2 regions of the Cellulomonas sp. PS-H5 genome follow, and region 2 is predicted to be linked to the other one. Evidence: riboswitches for the same ligand, from Rfam matches in the RefSeq annotation. Region 2 holds a riboswitch; the other holds the start of a gene.
The links. A riboswitch is a leader RNA that binds a small molecule or an ion and turns the genes downstream of it on or off. The one in region 2 is predicted to bind S-adenosylmethionine.

Region 1 (8,102 bases), on a different contig from region 2:
CGGGCCGCGACGGCGGCGGCGAGCACCGCGGGCGACGCCGAGCCGACGCCCGGCGACAGGTGGTGCTCGGCGTACCAGACCCGGCGGTAGCCGAGCCGTTCGAGGTCGACGGCCAGGTCGACGGCCGCCCGCACGGCCTGGGTGCCGGTGCCGCCGGCGGGCACGACCGCGAGGTCGAGCACGGACAGCGGGACGCGGGGGTTCTCGGACATGGGTTCTCCTCCTCGGGTGCGGGCGGGCCGTCGGCGCTCAGGCCGTCTTCGGCAGGCCCGGCGGGTTCGTCTCGGGCGCGTCGATCGCCTCGGCCTCCAGGCCCCAGCGCTCGAGGACCTCGGTGTACGAGCCGTCGTCGAACGCGCCCTGCAGCGCGGCGGTCACGGCGTCGGCCCAGCCGCTGCCCTTGAGCGTGGTGACGGCGATCTGCGCGGTGTCCGGCCAGCCGCCGTTGAGCGTCCCGACGACCGTGAAGTCCTGCGGCGAGACCTTGGCCTTGTACGCGGCGGTGGCGTTCGGGCCGAAGGAGGCGTCGATCCGCCCGGACTGCAGCGCGAGGATGGTGTCGCCGTCGTTCTCGAAGTACTCGACCTGCACGGGGTCGAGGCCGGCGGCCTGGTTCTCCTCGTCCCAGGCGAGCAGGATCTTCTCCTGGTTGGTCCCCGAGCCGACGGCGACGGTGAGGCCCGCGATGTCGGAGGGCTCGTCGATCTCCGTGATGTCGCCGCCGGCCTTGACCAGCCAGCCGAGCTCGTCGTTCCGGTAGGACGAGAAGTCGAACAGCTCCTTGCGCTCCTCGGTCACGGTGACGTTCGAGATGGTCGCGTCGACGTCGCCGGACTGGACCGCGAGCGGCCAGTCGGCCCAGGCCTTGACCTGCAGGTCGAGGTCCTTGCCGAGCGCGTCGGCGACGAGCTGGGCGATGTCGGTCTCGTTGCCGATCGGGGTGGCGTCGTCGTCGGCGAGGAACGCCAGCGGGGCGACGTAGGCGCTCACCGCGACGGTGAACGTGTCCTGCTCGGCGAGCTCCGGGGGCAGCAGCGCGATGGCGTCCGGGTTCTCGGCGGTGTGGACGCGGTCCTGGTCCGGGCTCGTGTTCACCTCCAGGCCGGCGGCCTCGGCGGCGTCCCGGAGCTCGCTGCCGGCCTCGGCCGCGTCGGACGTCCCGCCGCAGGCGGCGAGCAGGGCGAGGACGGGCACGAGCGCCAGGGCGGCGTGCGGGCGGCGGCGGGCGCCGGGCGGGCTGGTGCGGGTCGTGCGCATGGCGGGACTGCCTCTCGGGTGGGGTGGGCGGCGGGCGCGTGGCGCGCCGGGCGGGGTGGGGTCAGCGGACCTTGTCGAGGAACGCGCGGGTGCGCGGGTGCGCGGGGCTGCCGAGCACCTGGGCCGCGGGGCCCTGCTCGACCACGACGCCGTCGTCCATGAACACGACGGTGTCGGCGACGTCGCGGGCGAACGCGACCTCGTGGGTGACGACCACGAGCGTCGTGCCGTCGTGGGCGAGGTCCCGGATCACGCCGAGCACCTCCCCCACGAGCTCGGGGTCGAGCGCGGACGTCGGCTCGTCGAACAGCAGCAGCGCGGGCTTCACCGCGAGCGCGCGGGCGATGGCCACGCGCTGCTGCTGGCCGCCGGACAGCTGGCGGGGGCGGGCGTCGGCCTTGTCGGCCAGCCCGACCCGGGCCAGCAGGGCGCGGGCCTCGGCCTCCACCTCGGCCCGCGGGCGGCCCTGGGCCGAGACGGGCGCCTCGACGACGTTCTCCAGGGCGGTCAGGTGCGGGAACAGGTGGAAGTTCTGGAACACGAACCCGATCCGGGTGCGCTGCCGGAGCACGTCGCGCTCGGTGAGCTCGCGCAGCACCTCCCGGCGGCGTCGGCCCCAGCCCGCGCGGCGCCGGGCGTGGCCGATGACCTCGCCGTCCAGGGCGACGAACCCGTGGTCGGGGCGCTCCAGGTGGTTGACCAGCCGGAGCAGGGTCGACTTGCCGGAGCCCGACGGGCCGAGGATCACGGTCACCTCGCCGGGGCGGACCTCCAGGTCGACGCCGCGGAGGACCTCGAGGGTGCCGTAGGACTTGGACAGGCCCTGCACCCGGAGGTGGCCGCCGGCGGGGGCCGGTGGTGCGGCGGGGGTCGTGGCGGCGGCGGGGGCCGCGGCGGGGGCGTGCAGCACGCTGGTCATCGGGTGCCTCCGGTGCGCTCGGTGGTGCGGGCGGCGGTGCGGGGTGCGGTGCGGGTGAGGTGGCCGCGGCGGGCGCCGGCCAGGAACGTGGGCGGCAGGTCCGCGGGCAGCGGCCGGCCGGCGACGCGCGCCGCGGCGACCGCGAGCGTCCAGCGCAGCCGCTGCAGCGGGGTCGGGGGCAGCGTGCGGAGCGCGCCGCGGGCGTAGTGCCGCTCGAGGTAGTACTGCGCGACGGTCAGGACCGTGGTGGTGAGCAGGTACCAGATCGCCGCGACGAGCAGCAGCGGGACCACCCGCTGGTTCCGGCCGTAGATGACGCCGACGGTGTAGAACAGCTCGCCGTACGCCAGCACGTAGACGACCGAGGTGCCCTTGAGCAGGCCGATGATCTCGTTCACCGAGGTCGGGACGATCGTGCGCATCGCCTGCGGCAGCACGATCCGCCACTGCTGCCGGCCCCGCGGGATGCCGAGCGCGGCCGCGGCCTCGTGCTGCCCCTGGTCGACGCCGAGGATGCCGGCGCGGACGATCTCGGCGGAGTACGCCGCCTGCGACAGCCCGAGCCCGAGGACCGCGGCGCCGAACTTGTCGACGACGTCGAGCGTGTCGAAGCGCAGCCACTCCGGCCCGAACGGGATGCCGAGCGAGAGCTCCGGGTACAGGTAGGCGAGGTTGTACCAGAGCAGCAGCTGCAGGATCAGCGGCACGGACCGGAATACCCAGGAGTAGGCCCAGGACACCGACTGCAGCAGCGGCGACCGGGACAGCCGCATCAGCGCGAGCACCGTGCCGAGCCCGAAGCCGATCACCGCGGCGACGGCGGTCAGCCGGACGGTGGCCCACACGCCCTCCAGCACGGACGGCCAGGTCAGGTACTGCGCGACGACGTCCCACTCCCACTGCGGGTTGGTGAGCAGCGAGCTGAGCACCATCGCGAGCAGGACGGCCACGCCGGCGGTGGCGACCCAGCGGCCTGGGTGCCGGGCGGGCAGCACGGGCAGGTCGGCGAGCACCTCGGGGCGGTCGACGTCGGGGGCGGCCGGCGGCGCGCCAGGCCCGGCCGCGGGGGCCGTGGTCGCGGCGCTCACCGGGCGAGCCACTTCTCGAACGCGTGCGGGACGAGGTCGCCCGGGTACGCGGCGGGCTCGAACAGCGGGGTGTACCCCGCCGCGAGGTACAGGCCGACCGCCTCCGGCTGCTTCGGGCCGGTCGTCAGGTAGACCCGGGGGTAGCCGGCCGCGGCGGCGCGCGCCTCCAGCTCGGCGAGCACGACCCGGGCCAGCCCGCGGCGGCGGTGCGCCTCGTGGGTCCAGATCCGCTTGAGCTCCGCGGTCGGCACCGCGGGCGCTCCCTCGGCGTCCCGGGCGCGCGGGTCGGCGAGCCGGGCGACGTCGCCGTGCTCCGGCTCCCACCGGCGGCGGAACGCGCCGCCCGCCACCGGCTCGCCGTCCTCCAGCACGAGCACGAGGGCGCCGTGCGGCGGGGCGAACTCCTCGACCCCGTAGTGCTCCAGCTCGTCGCGCAGCTCGGCCGGGGTGAGCAGGCCGGTGTACCGGGTGCTGTACTCGTGCGCCAGGCCGTCGAGCAGCGGCCCGACCAGCGGGTCGTGCAGCCGGGCGTCGCGCACGGCGAGCCGCGCGGGGTCGAGCGGGGCGGGGTCGATCGAGGCCGGGTCGAGCCGCGTGGGGTCGATCGAGGCGGCGTCGAGCCGGGCAGGGTCAAGCGGGGCCGGGTCGAGCCGGGCACGGTCGATCGAGGCGGCGTCGAGCGGGGCCGGGTCGAGCCGGGCAGGGTCCGGCGCGGCCGCGTGGGACGCGCGTGCCCGCAGCGGGGTCGTGGTCATCAGGTCACCTCTCGGTGGGTGCGGGTGCGGGGTGCGGTGGCGGGCGCCGTCAGGGGCGGGGCTGTCAGGTGAGGGCGAACGGCGCGGCGGACCAGAGGGCCTCTGCGAGGGCGAGCCGGCCGGCGCGGGCGTCCGTACGCGCGTCGGCCCGTCCGTCGCCGCGGGCGGCCGTCGCGCGGCGGCGGACCACCGCCGGGTCGCGGTCGGCGGGCTCGTCGCCGTCGCCCGGCCGAAGCCGGAACGCGCCGGCCTGCTGCAGCGCGGGCACGGTGCGCTCGACGAGCGCCGCCAGGTCCGCCTCCACCGAGGTCGGGAGCGCGACGAACCCGTCGACCGCGCCGTCCCGGACGGCGTCGGCGAGCACGGTCGCCAGGTCGGCCCCGGTGCCCGCGACGACCGCGCCGGCGACGCCGAGGTCCGGCCGGTCGACGGAGCGCACCAGGTCCAGCCGCGCGAGGGCGGACTCCCGGTCGTCGGCGAGGGCGACGTCGACGTCGAGCAGCACGCGCACCGCGTCGGCGGGCCGGCCCGCGGCCACGGCGGCGGCGCGCACCCGGGACCGGGCCGCGGCGGCGGCCTCCAGGTCCGGCGCCGTGAGCCGGGCGACGTCGGCGTACCGGCCCGCGAGCGCCTCGGCGGCCGGGCCCGCGACGGGCACCACCACGAGCGGGCGGTCCGCGGCGGCGGTGCCGTCCCCGTCGCCACCGCGAGCGGTGCTGCGAGCGGCCGACCGGCCGCGGACCGCGAACCGGACGCCGTCGTGGTCGACGCGGAACCGGCCGTCCCCGCCGCGGCGCACCGCGCCGGGCTCCCCCGCGTCCCAGGCGGCGAGGACGGCGTCCAGGGCGGCGGCCGCGCGGTCCGCCCACCGCCGCTCGGCTGCGGCAGCGGCAGCGTCTGCGGGAGCCGCCCCGGCAACGTCTGCGGCGGCGGCTCCCGCGGCAGCGACTGCGGCAGCGGCAGCGGCAGTGCCCGCGGCACCGGCTGCGGCAGCGGCAGAGCCCGTGGGAGCAGCAACGCGAGAGGCGGGCCCGGCCCCGAGGGCCCCCGGCTCGGCGAGGTCGGCGCGGCCGCCGGTCGCACCCGGGCCGGACAGCTGCCAGCCCGCCGCACCTCCCGCCGCGTGCTGCACCCCGCGGACGGCGCCCGCGAGGTGGCCCGGCTCGACCTGGTCGTGCGGGACGCCCGCCACCAGCGCGGCGGTCCGGACCAGCGGGGCGACCCGCGCCGCGGCGACGGCGGCGTCGAGCCGGCCGGGCACCTGCCGACGCCCGGGATGCAGCAGCAGGGCGTCGCCGAGCACCACGAGGTCGAGCAGGCCGCGGTCGGCGCGGTGCACCAGGCGGGCGAGCCGCTCGCCGTCGAACGCGCGGGCGGCGACGGCGCCGTGGGCGCCGACCGCGCCGGGCCGGGCGCCGGCGGCGGTCAGGTCGACGCCGAGCAGCGCGCGGCGGCCGGCGCGGGGGGACGAGAAGGGCATGACGGCTCCGTTCGGGGGCGGGTGGTGCGGCGGTCGCGGGCGCGCCGGGGCGCGCCACGGCGACAGGCGGGCGGCGGATGGACGAGCGGGCAGGGCGCCCCGGCTCGCCGAGATAGGACCCCCGCGCCGAGATCGGACCGTGGAAGGTCCTATCTCGACCCGCGCGTCCTATCTCGGCGCGGGTCGGCGCGGGTCGGCGCGGGCCGGGCGGCCCGCTCGCGCGGATCGGCCAGGTCGGCGCGGTGGGCGTCCCGAGACGTGACCGGGCACGGCTCGGGCGCCGCGGGGCCCGGCTCAGGCGCCGGGCGGGGCCGGCGTCAGGCGCCCCGGGCGGGGTGCCGGACCGGCGGCTGCGCCGTCAGCGGCGACAGCGACAGCGGCCGCCGGGCGCGGCGGCGGTGGTCGGCAGGGCGGGTGCCGAGGGCGCCCACGGCGCCTGCACGGTCCGGCTCATGCGTTCTCCTCGTGTGCCCCCGCCCGGTCGGGCGGGTCCGCGTGTTGTCCGTCGCCGGCGGCGGCGGACCTGGTCCTCACCCGGGGCACCCACCCGCGCGGGGGGTTGCCGTCCGACCAGCCGGGGCTTCGCGTCGGAGCTCATGACCACCCGGCCCGTCCCCGGGGCCCGCCCTGCGGCGCACCCCGGTGGCGAGCCGGTGCCCGGAACCTACGAACCGGACCCGGGGGCGTCAACGGCCGGGCCGCCGCGTCTCGCATGCCGGAGCGATGTCACAGGACCAAGGTCCCAGGCGTTCGCACGGTCCCGGATCGTGAGAACTCGCCCCCCGCCGGCGCCGGCGGACCCGGAGCGGTGCTAGACCTCCGCCCCGAGGTCACGAGTCCCAGCGCCAAGCCCCGGCTGGCTGGGCAGCAACCCCACGTCACGGCGGGGTGCTCCGGGAGATGACCTGGCCGTCGGCCGGCACGCGCCGCTCCGCCGCACGGCAACCGTGATCGACCCCCTTTGCGAGGCCACCATGTCGTCCCCGTCCGTCGTCGCCGTCTCCGGGAACCCGCGCGCCGGGTCCCGCACCCTGGGCGCCGCGCGCGCCGCCGCCGAGCGCCTGGCCGCGCTCACGTCGGCCGACCCCGCCGCCGTCGAGGTCGTCGACCTCGCGACGCTCGCCGGCGAGGTGCTCGCCCCGGCGCACCCCGCCGCCGACGCCGCGCTCGCGCGGGTGGCCGCCGCCGACGTCGCGGTCGTCGCGACCCCGGTCTACAAGGCGTCCTACACCGGCCTGCTCAAGGCGTTCCTCGACCTGTACGGCCCGGATGGGCTGGCCGGCGTCGTGGCCGTGCCGCTCGTGGTGTCCGGCAACCCGGCGCACGCGCTCGCCGGCGAGGTGCACCTGCGCCCCGTGCTCGTCGAGCTGGGCGCGGTCGTCCCCGCGCGCACGCTGACCCTGACCGAGGCCCAGCTCGCCGACCTCGACCCCGCGCTGGACGCGTGGCTGGCCCGGGCCGCCGCGCCGCTCCGCCGGGCGCTCGGGCTCGCGCCGGCCGCGGAGCCCGCCGCGTCCGCCGAGCCCGCCGCCGCGCTCGCCGGGGCGACCCGGTGACCGCCGAGCGCACGGACCTGGGCCCGCTCGAGCGGCTGCTCGCCGAGCAGGACGAGCCCCAGCTCGACCCGCAGCAGTTCAAGCGGGTGTTCCGCCGGCACCCCGCCGGGGTCGCCGTGGTCGCGCTGCGGCACGCCGGCCGACCGGTCGGGTTCACCGCGACCTCGGTCATCTCGGTGTCCGCGGCCCCGCCGCTGCTCGCGTTCTCGCTCGCCTCGACGTCGTCCTCCTGGCCCGCCGTGTCCGCGGCACCCACGCTGGCCGTGAGCTTCCTCGCGGACCACCAGGACGACGTGTCCGCGCGGTTCGCCACCAGCAGCCTGGACCGGTTCGCCGCCGGCGGCTGGTCCTCGCTCCCGACGGGCGAGCCCGTGATCGACGGCGCCGTGTCCTGGGTGCGCGCCCGCGTCGTCCAGCGCACGCCGGTCGGCGACTCGTACCTCGTGTCGCTGCGGGCGCTGTCCGCGGGCGGCCCGGACGACGCCGAGCCCGGCGACGGCGCCTCGCCGCTGGTCTACCACGACCGCACCTACCACCGGATCGGCGCGCACACCGCCCTGTGACGCCGCGGCCCCGCCGCACCCGCCCCGATCCCGCCGCTCCCCCGACCCACCGGAGACCCCGTGACCGTCCCCCCGCTCCTCACCGGCCTCGACGTCGACGGCGCCGGCGCGCACCCCGCGGCCGCCGCGCTGTCCGGCCTCGCGCCCGCCGACCTCGTGTCCGGCGCCCGCCTGGCCCGCGCCGTCCGGCACGCCGAGCACGCCGGCCTGACCTTCGTCACCTTCGCCGACGCCGCCCTCGCCGCCGTCCCGGGCGACCCCACCCGGGCCCGCCTCGACGCGGTCACCCGCGCCGCGTTCGTCGCCCGCACCACCACGGCGATCGGCCTGGTGCCCGAGGTGCCCACCACCTACCCCGAGCCGTTCCACGTCGCGACGCAGCTCGCCTCGCTCGACCTGGCCGGGTCCGGCCGCTCCGGCTGGCTGGCCGCGGTGACCCCCGGCGACGCCGCCCCGGCGGCGTACGGTCGCGCGCCGGTCGCCG
Region 2 (8,102 bases):
CGACGGACCCGGCGGGCGTCGCTCGGCGCCCGGCCTGACCTGCGAGTTCGTCCGTCAGCGAACACGACCCCGCCCGATCTGGCACTCGCACCTCTCGAGTGCTAGAACATTTCTCGTAGCCCTCCTGGCGCGGCAGCGCCGGGGCAGCAGCGGTCCCGGACCGTCCGGACCGCCGTGACGCTTCGAGGAGGTGACGGGCTGTGGCTACGCGATTCGACCCGTTCCAGGAGATGGACCGGCTGATGAACCAGGTCCTCGGCCAGCAGCGCGCGTCGGCGACCATGCCGATGGACCTGTTCCGCTCGGGCGACCACTACGTCCTGAGCGTCGACCTGCCGGGGGCGGACCCCGGTTCGATCGACGTGAACGTCGACGACCGCACTCTCACGATCCGCGCGCAGCGCACCGCGCGCACGGAGGACGGGGTGCAGTGGCTCGCCAAGGAGCGCCCGGTCGGGACCTACGCGCGCCAGCTCACCGTCGGCCGCGGGCTCGACCTGGACGCCATCACCGCGTCGTACGCGGACGGCGTGCTCAGCCTGACCATCCCCGTGGCCGAGGAGGCCAAGCCGCGCCGCATCGAGGTCACCACCGGTGGGACGCCGGCGACCATCGAGGCGGGCGCCGACGCCGCTCCGCAGGAGCGTGCGAGCGCCTGACCGCGCGACGCGGCTCGCACGACGACCGCCCCGGCCCCCCGCGTGGGGGACCGGGGCGGTCGCGCGTCCGGGTCGCGCCGGGCCGGCGGCGCGTCAGGCCGTCGGCACCGCCAGCGACGCGCGCACCGTCCGGGTGGCGGCCAGGACGTGCTGGAGCGACGGGGTGACCTCGGCGTACCGGCGGGTCTTGAGGCCGCAGTCCGGGTTCACCCAGAGCTGCGCCGGGTCGACGACCCGCACCGCCTCGGTGAGCAGCTCGGTCACCTCGGCCTCGCTCGGCACGCGTGGCGAGTGGATGTCGTACACGCCCGGGCCGATGCCGCGGGGGTAGCCCTCGGAGGCGATGTCGCCGAGGATCTCCATCTTCGACCGGGCCGCCTCGATCGACGTCACGTCGGCGTCCAGGCCGTCGATCGCCCCGAAGATCTCGCCGAACTCCGAGTAGCAGAGGTGGGTGTGGATCTGGGTGTCGGGGCGCACGCCCGAGGTCGCGAGCCGGAACGAGCGCACCGACCAGTCGAGGTAGGCGTCGTGGTCGGCGGCGCGCAGCGGCAGCAGCTCGCGCAGCGCGGGCTCGTCGACCTGGACGATCGCGGTCCCGGCAGCCTCCAGGTCGGCGATCTCGTCGCGCAGGGCGAGCGCCACCTGGTTCGCGGTGTCGGCCAGCGGCTGGTCGTCGCGGACGAAGGACCACGCCAGGATCGTCACGGGGCCGGTCAGCATGCCCTTCACCGGCTTGGCGGTGAGGGACTGCGTGTACGTCGTCCACGGCACCGTGATCGGTGCCGGCCGGGACACGTCGCCCCACAGGATCGACGGGCGGGTGCAGCGCGAGCCGTAGGACTGGACCCAGCCGTTCGCGGTCACCGCGAACCCGTCCAGGTTCTCGGCGAAGTACTGCACCATGTCGTTGCGCTCGGGCTCGCCGTGCACGAGCACGTCGAGGCCGAACTCCTCCTGCAGCTCGACGACCCGGCGGATCTCCGCCTTCATCTCGTCCTCGTACTGCGCGGCGGTGAGCTCGCCCCGGCCGAACGCGGCGCGGGCCACGCGGATCTCCGGCGTCTGCGGGAACGAGCCGATCGTCGTGGTCGGCAGGGCGGGGAGCTGCAGGCGCTCGGCCTGCGCCACCCGGCGCCCCTCGAAGTCGCCGCGGTGGAACGCGTCGGCCGGCAGCCCGGTGAGCCGCTCCCGCACCTCCGGCCGCACGACCCCCGGCGCCGCGGCGCGGGACCGGCGCGCGTCGGCGGCGGCGAGCAGCTCGGCGTGCACCGCCTCGCGGCCCTCGGTCAGCCCGGTCGCCAGGGTGACCACCTCGGCGACCTTCTGGTCCGCGAACGCGAGCCAGGAGCGCAGCGTCGGGTCGAGCTGCGGCTCGTCCTCGACGTCGTGCGGGACGTGGAACAGCGACGTCGACGTGGCGACGGCGACCTGCCGGGCGCCGAGGCCCTCGAGCGACTCGAGCGAGCCGAGCGCGGCGTCGAGGTCCGCGCGCCAGATGTTGTGGCCGTCGACCACGCCGCCGACGAGCACCTTCGACTCCAGGCCCTCGACGGGGCCGGCGGGCAGCGCGCCGCGGACCAGGTCGAGCGCGAGGCCCTCGACCTCCGTGGCCGCCAGCACCGGCAGCGCGTCCTGGAGGTCGCCGTACGGCGCGGCCACGAGGATGGCCGGGCGCTCGGCGGCGGGCAGGTCGGTCGCCAGGGCGCGGTACGCCTCGGCGGCCGCCGCGAGCAGCCGGTCGGCCGGGACGCCGGTCGAGTCGGAGACCAGGGCGGGCTCGTCCAGCTGCACCCAGGTGGCGCCGGCGCGGGCGAGGTCGCGGAGCAGCGCGGCGTACACCGGCAGCACGTCGGCGAGCCGGTCGATCGGCAGGAAGTCCTCCGGCGAGCCCTCGGCGGCCTTGGCGAGCGCCAGGAACGTCACCGGGCCGACCAGCACCGGGCGGGTGAGCACGCCGTCCGCGAGGCCCTCCGCGAGCTCGCGCACCGGGCGGTCGCTGGCGTACCGGAACGGCGTCGCGGGGCCGATCTCCGGGACGAGGTAGTGGTAGTTCGAGTCGAACCACTTCGTCATCTCGAGCGGCAGGTCGTCGCCGCGGCCGCGGGCCACGGTCGAGTACCCCGCGAGGTCGAGGCCGCCGTCGGCGGCGAGCAGGTCGGCGAACCGCTCGGGCACGGCGCCGAGGACCGCGGCCGCGTCGAGCACGTGGTCGTAGAACGAGAAGGCGCTCGGGATCGCGGGCAGCCGGGTGTCCAGGCCGAGCTCGGCCAGGCGGGTGCGGGTCCGGCGGCGCAGGTCGGCGGCGGTGGCCTCGACCTCCTCGGCGCTCGCGCGGCCGGCCCAGAACGCCTCGAGGGCCTTCTTCAGCTCGCGGCGCGGGCCGATCCGGGGGTAGCCCAGGACGGTGCCGGCGGGGAACGGGTGAGTCAGGTCGGTCATCTCTCGCCTCAGCTGGTGGGAACGGGGGTCGGGGTGGTCGTGGGGGCGGCCGCGGCGGCCGCCGGCTCGGGGGGGACGCGCAGGTGCGCCCGCGGGGCGTCGCCGCCGAGGCCCGCGCCGTCGAGCAGGTCCAGCGCGGGGCCGTGGGCGTTGAACGTGTAGAGGTGCACGCCGGGCGCGCCGCCGTCGAGGACGGCGTTCACCAGGTCGACGCCCAGCCGCGTGCCCAGGCGGTGCCGCGCCGCGACCTCCGCCGGGTCGTCGGCGTCGAACGCGTCGAGCCGCGCGAGCAGTGTCTTCGGGACGGGCACGCCGGTCAGCTGCGCCACGCGGCGGAGCCGGGCCGGGTCGGTGGTGGGGATCACGCCCGGGAGGATGGGGATCGTGACGCCCGCGTCGCGCGCCAGGGCCACGAGCTCGAGGTACGACCCGGCGTCGTAGAACACCTGGGTGATCGCGAAGTCCGCGCCGGCGCGCTGCTTGGCGAGCAGGGCCGCGACGTCCTGCTCCCGGGTGCTGCCGGCCCCCGCGTTGCCGCGCGGGAACGCCGCCACGGCGACGGACAGCGGCCGGGTGGCGGCGCGCACCGCCTGCGCCGGGCTGCCCGCGCACCGCCGCCGCTCGACGTCCCGCAGCAGCTCCACGAGGGCGCTCGCGGTCGGCAGGCCCTCGGGGTGCGGCTCCCAGGACCGGTCGGCGGGCGGGTCCCCGCGCAGGGCCAGGAACGACCGCACGCCCTCGTCGAGGAACTCCTCGATCGTCGCCGCGAGGTCCTCGCGCGAGCTGGCGACGCAGGTGAGGTGCGCGATCGGGGTCAGCGAGGTCTCGCGCAGCAGCCGCCGGACGAGCTGCCGGGTCGTGGTGCGGGTGCTGCCCGAGGCGCCGTACGTGACGGAGACGAAGTCGGGGCGGGCCGCGGCGAGCTGCTGCACCGTCGACCACAGCCGGGGCGCGGCGTCCGGGTTCCGCGGCGGGAACAGCTCGAACGACACGGTCGGGCGGTCCACGGCCCCGAGGCCGTCCGGCACGGCGGTGCCCGCGAGGTGCGCAGGGACGTCGTGACTGCTCATCGTCAGCTCCATCGAACCTGGCGGAAGCACCCGCACCCTCGGTGAGGAGGGGGGTTGCTGCGACGTCGACGAGCCAGGTCTCTCGGTCGCTCTGGATGGGTGCCGCCACACTAGGCCCGGCGGCCGTCGCCGTCCACTGCCCCTGACGCGTCATCTTTCGGTGACGGGGCTCACACCCCCGGGTCCGGGGCCGCGCCCGTGGCCGGGCGGGCGCGACGGCGCCGTGCCAGGCTGCGTGGGATGACCGACCTGCGCACCGTCCCGCTGCCCGACCGCCGGATCGACGCCCGGGCCCTGGTGCCGCGGGACGCGCCCGAGGCCGTGGTCCTCGGCGAGGTCCGCGCGCGCCTGGGGGAGCGGCCCGTGCACGACGCGCGGGACGACTCGGTCGTCTGGGTCGACATCGACGCGTGCAGCGTGCACCGCTGGGCCGAGGGCGACCACGCGCGCGACGCCGTGGTCAGCGTGCCGTCCCCGGTCTCGCTCGCCTGGCCGTCCGCCGCGGGCGGGCTGCTGCTCGCGACCGCGGACGGCCTCGGCGTGCACGACGGCACGACCCTCGGTCCGCTGACCCGGCCGGCGGACATGCCGCGCGACTACCGGTTCAACGACGGCGGCGTCGACCGAGCCGGCCGGCTGTGGGTCGCGACGATGCCGCGGGACGGCTCGCCGGGCGACGGCACCGTGTACCGCGTGGTCGCCGGGGACGGCGGCCTCGAGGTCGACGCGGTGCTCACCGGGGTGGGGGTCGGCAACGGGCTCCAGTGGAGCCCGGACGGCGCGACGCTCTACGTCACGGACACCAGCGCCGCGACCGTGTACCGGCTGCCGTACGACGCGGCCACCGGTGCGGCCGGCGCACCCGAGCCGTTCCTGTCGTTCGACCCGGACGGGCCGCAGCCCGACGGCACGACGGTCGACGGGGAGGGCTGCCTGTGGGTCGCGCTGTACGGCGGGGGCGCGGTGCTGCGGTTCGCGCCGGACGCGACCCCGCTCGGCGCGGTCCGCGTGCCCACGGCGCAGGTGACCTGCCTGGGATTCGGGGCGCCGGGCTCGGGGCGGGCGTACGTGACGACCGCCCACGCGGACGGGGACCCGGTGGCGGGGGCGGTGTTCGGCGCGGACGTGGCGGTGGAGGGGCTGCCCGTGCGGGCGTTCGGGGAGGGCTGACGACGGGTCGGGCGGCCGCCGCGAGGTAGCCGGTCCGTCAACCCGCGAGGAGCTGGTGGGCGCGCTGGTGCGACACGCCCAGGACGGTCCCGACGTCGCGGACGGAGAGCCCGGCGTCGCGCAGCACCCGGGCTGCCGCGCGCGACTCGACGGCGGCCTCGCGGTTCGCGCGGTGCGCCTCCGCGCGCAGGCGTTCGGCGGCGCGGACGTGCGCGCCCACCTCGTCGGGGACGGCCGGCCGCAGGTCGACCTCGACGTCGGAGGGGTCGACCTGCGCGACGAAGGCGATCGCCTCGCGCATGGCGGTCGCTGCCTGGTCCAGGCGAGCCACCTCGGAGATGGCCCCGGGGTGCTCGACGCACTGGAGGACCCACCAGCGACGCCCGCGCTCGGCCGTGACCGTGTACCGGGTCACCGCCACCACCCCTTCCCGAGCACCGACGCGAACTGGTCGAAGAACTTCCGAGCCGTGACGTCGTCGATCTCGGAGTGCCGGCCGAGCGTCGAGCGCACGCCCCCGACCACGACGCCCGTGTGGTTCGTGAGCTCGACGACCTCGTACGGCACACCCGCGTCGCGGGCGGCTCGCCGGACCCGGCGCAGCACCGCAGTCCGTTTCACGAGCGTAGTCCTGTGCGGGATAGACACTCAAGGCAATGTCCCACTAGCAGCGTCCCGGCGGTCGGTGGCGGGCCGGAGCGTCAGCCCGCGGCGCGCGCCAGGACGACGGGGCAGTCCGCCAGGTGGTCGTCGACGATCCCGCACGCCTGCATGGCCGCGTACGCCGTCGTCGGCCCGACGAACCGGAACCCGTGCCGCTTGAGCTCCTTCGCCAGGGCCGCGGACTCCGGCGTGGTCGCCGGGACGTCCGCGAACGTGCGCGGGCGCGGGCGGGTGCCGGCGGCCAGGGGCGCCGCCGACCAGAACAGCTCGTCGAGGCTGAACCCGCGGCCGTGCAGCTCGAGCAGGGCGCGGGCGTTGGCGACGGCCGCCGTGATCTTGGCGCGGTTCCGGATGATCCCGGTGTCCGCCATGAGCCGCTCGACGTCGTGCTCGTCGAACCCCGCCACGACGGCCGGGTCGAACCCCGCGAACGCCTCGCGGAACCCCTCGCGGCGGCGGAGGATCGTGATCCACGCCAGGCCGGACTGGAACGCCTCGAGGGTGAGGCGCTCGTACAGCTCGCGCTCGCCGTGCACGGGCACGCCCCACTCCTCGTCGTGGTAGCGCTCGTAGAGCGGGTCGCCGTCGCCGAAGCAGCGGCGGCCCGCGGGGGCGGGGAGGGTGTCGGGGGCGTCGCTGCTCGTCATGCCGCCACTCTGCCGCACCGGTGCGACACCCGGTCGCCGCCCTCCACAGCCCGCACCGCGTGCGTGCCCTGGGGGCGACGGCACCAGCGCGTCCATCATGCGGTCACGACTTGTCTGACACGTGAGACGGCGTAAGGTCGCCCGAGCGCTGGAGCACCGACCGTCCCGCGAGCCGACCTGGAGCCGACCCCGACGACCGCCGGTGGTCCGCGCCACCCGGATCGTCGAGGAGCCCCGCATGTCAGCCACCGCAGTGCCCACCACCACGCCGCCGGCCGAGTCCCGGCCGCTCAACTCGCCGTCCCGCGTCATCGCGGCGAGCCTCGTGGGCACCACCATCGAGTTCTACGACTTCTACGTGTACGCGACGGCCGCCGTCCTCGTGTTCCCGAAGCTGTTCTTCCCCACCGGGAACGACACCACGGCGCTGCTCGCGTCGTTCGCGGTGTTCGGCGCCGCGATGGTGGCGCGCCCGATCGGTGCGATCTTCTTCGGCCACCTCGGCGACCGCCGGGGCCGCAAGACGACGCTGGTCTACTCGCTGCTCACCATGGGCGTCGCGACGTTCCTCATCGGGCTGCTGCCGACGTTCGGCCACATCGGCGTCGGCGCCACGGTCGCGCTGCTGGTGCTGCGGCTCGCACAGGGCTTCGCGCTCGGCGGCGAGTGGTCGGGCGCCGCGCTGGTCGCCACCGAGAACGCCCCGGCCGGGAAGCGCGCCTGGTACGGCACGTTCCCGCAGCTGGGCGCCCCGCTCGGCTTCATCATCGCCAACGGGATCTTCCTCATCATCAACGGCGTCCTCGGCCAGGGCTCGGACGCGTTCATGTCCTGGGGCTGGCGCGTGCCGTTCCTGTTCTCCGCCGTGATGGTGATCATCGGCCTGTGGGTGCGGCTCAAGCTGGTCGAGTCCGAGGCGTTCACCCAGGCCGAGAAGAAGGGCACCATCACCAAGGTCCCGCTCGGCACGACGCTGAAGTTCCACTGGCGCGAGACCCTGCTCGGCACGTTCATCATGCTGGCGACCTACGTGCTGTTCTACCTGATGACGAACTTCACGCTGACGTACGGCACCCGTGCCGTCGCGCCGGAGGACGGCGAGCCCGGCGGACTGGGGATCCCGTACGTGCACTTCGTGCTCATGCAGATCATCGGCGTGCTGTTCTTCGGCATCTTCACGATGCTGTCCGGCCCGCTGGCCGACCGGCTGGGACGCCGGCGCCTGCTCATCGGCGTCACGTCGGCGATCATCGTGTTCGGCTTCTCGTTCCCGCTGTTCCTCACCGTGCGGGACGACCTCGTGTTCACCGGCGCGCTCACCCAGGCGTTCCTGGTGCTCGGGTTCCTCCTGATGGGCGCCACGTTCGGCCCGATGGGCGCGCTGCTGCCCGAGCTGTTCCCGACGAACGTCCGGTACACCGGTTCCGCGGTCGCCTACAACGTGTCGTCGA

Region 1: it holds a riboswitch for S-adenosylmethionine, as region 2 does, so the genes downstream of both, J5O08_RS09415 (LLM class flavin-dependent oxidoreductase) here and J5O08_RS09200 (methylenetetrahydrofolate reductase) in region 2, are expected to answer to the same signal.

Annotation. Positions count from the first base shown of each region.
Region 1 covers NZ_JAHVCI010000018.1:36,602-44,703, forward strand. The annotation lists gene J5O08_RS09390 (LLM class flavin-dependent oxidoreductase) at 1-212, opposite strand, end outside; gene J5O08_RS09395 (ABC transporter substrate-binding protein) at 250-1,257, opposite strand; gene J5O08_RS09400 (amino acid ABC transporter ATP-binding protein) at 1,319-2,176, opposite strand; gene J5O08_RS09405 (amino acid ABC transporter permease) at 2,173-3,264, opposite strand; gene J5O08_RS09410 (GNAT family N-acetyltransferase) at 3,261-4,019, opposite strand; gene J5O08_RS09415 (LLM class flavin-dependent oxidoreductase) at 4,084-5,499, opposite strand; SAM riboswitch class IV at 5,988-6,101, opposite strand; SAM riboswitch class IV at 6,328-6,431, shown strand; gene J5O08_RS09420 (NAD(P)H-dependent oxidoreductase) at 6,474-7,055, shown strand; gene J5O08_RS09425 (flavin reductase family protein) at 7,052-7,618, shown strand; gene J5O08_RS09430 (LLM class flavin-dependent oxidoreductase) at 7,679-8,102, shown strand, end outside.
Region 2 covers NZ_JAHVCI010000017.1:62,781-70,882, forward strand. The annotation lists gene J5O08_RS09185 ((deoxy)nucleoside triphosphate pyrophosphohydrolase) at 1-38, shown strand, start outside; gene J5O08_RS09190 (Hsp20/alpha crystallin family protein) at 201-659, shown strand; gene metE (5-methyltetrahydropteroyltriglutamate--homocysteine S-methyltransferase) at 753-3,101, opposite strand; gene J5O08_RS09200 (methylenetetrahydrofolate reductase) at 3,110-4,171, opposite strand; SAM riboswitch class I at 4,165-4,273, opposite strand; gene J5O08_RS09205 (SMP-30/gluconolactonase/LRE family protein) at 4,412-5,341, shown strand; gene J5O08_RS09210 (hypothetical protein) at 5,379-5,756, opposite strand; gene J5O08_RS09215 (ribonuclease PH) at 5,753-5,962, opposite strand; gene J5O08_RS09220 (DNA-3-methyladenine glycosylase I) at 6,043-6,651, opposite strand; gene J5O08_RS09225 (MFS transporter) at 6,890-8,102, shown strand, end outside.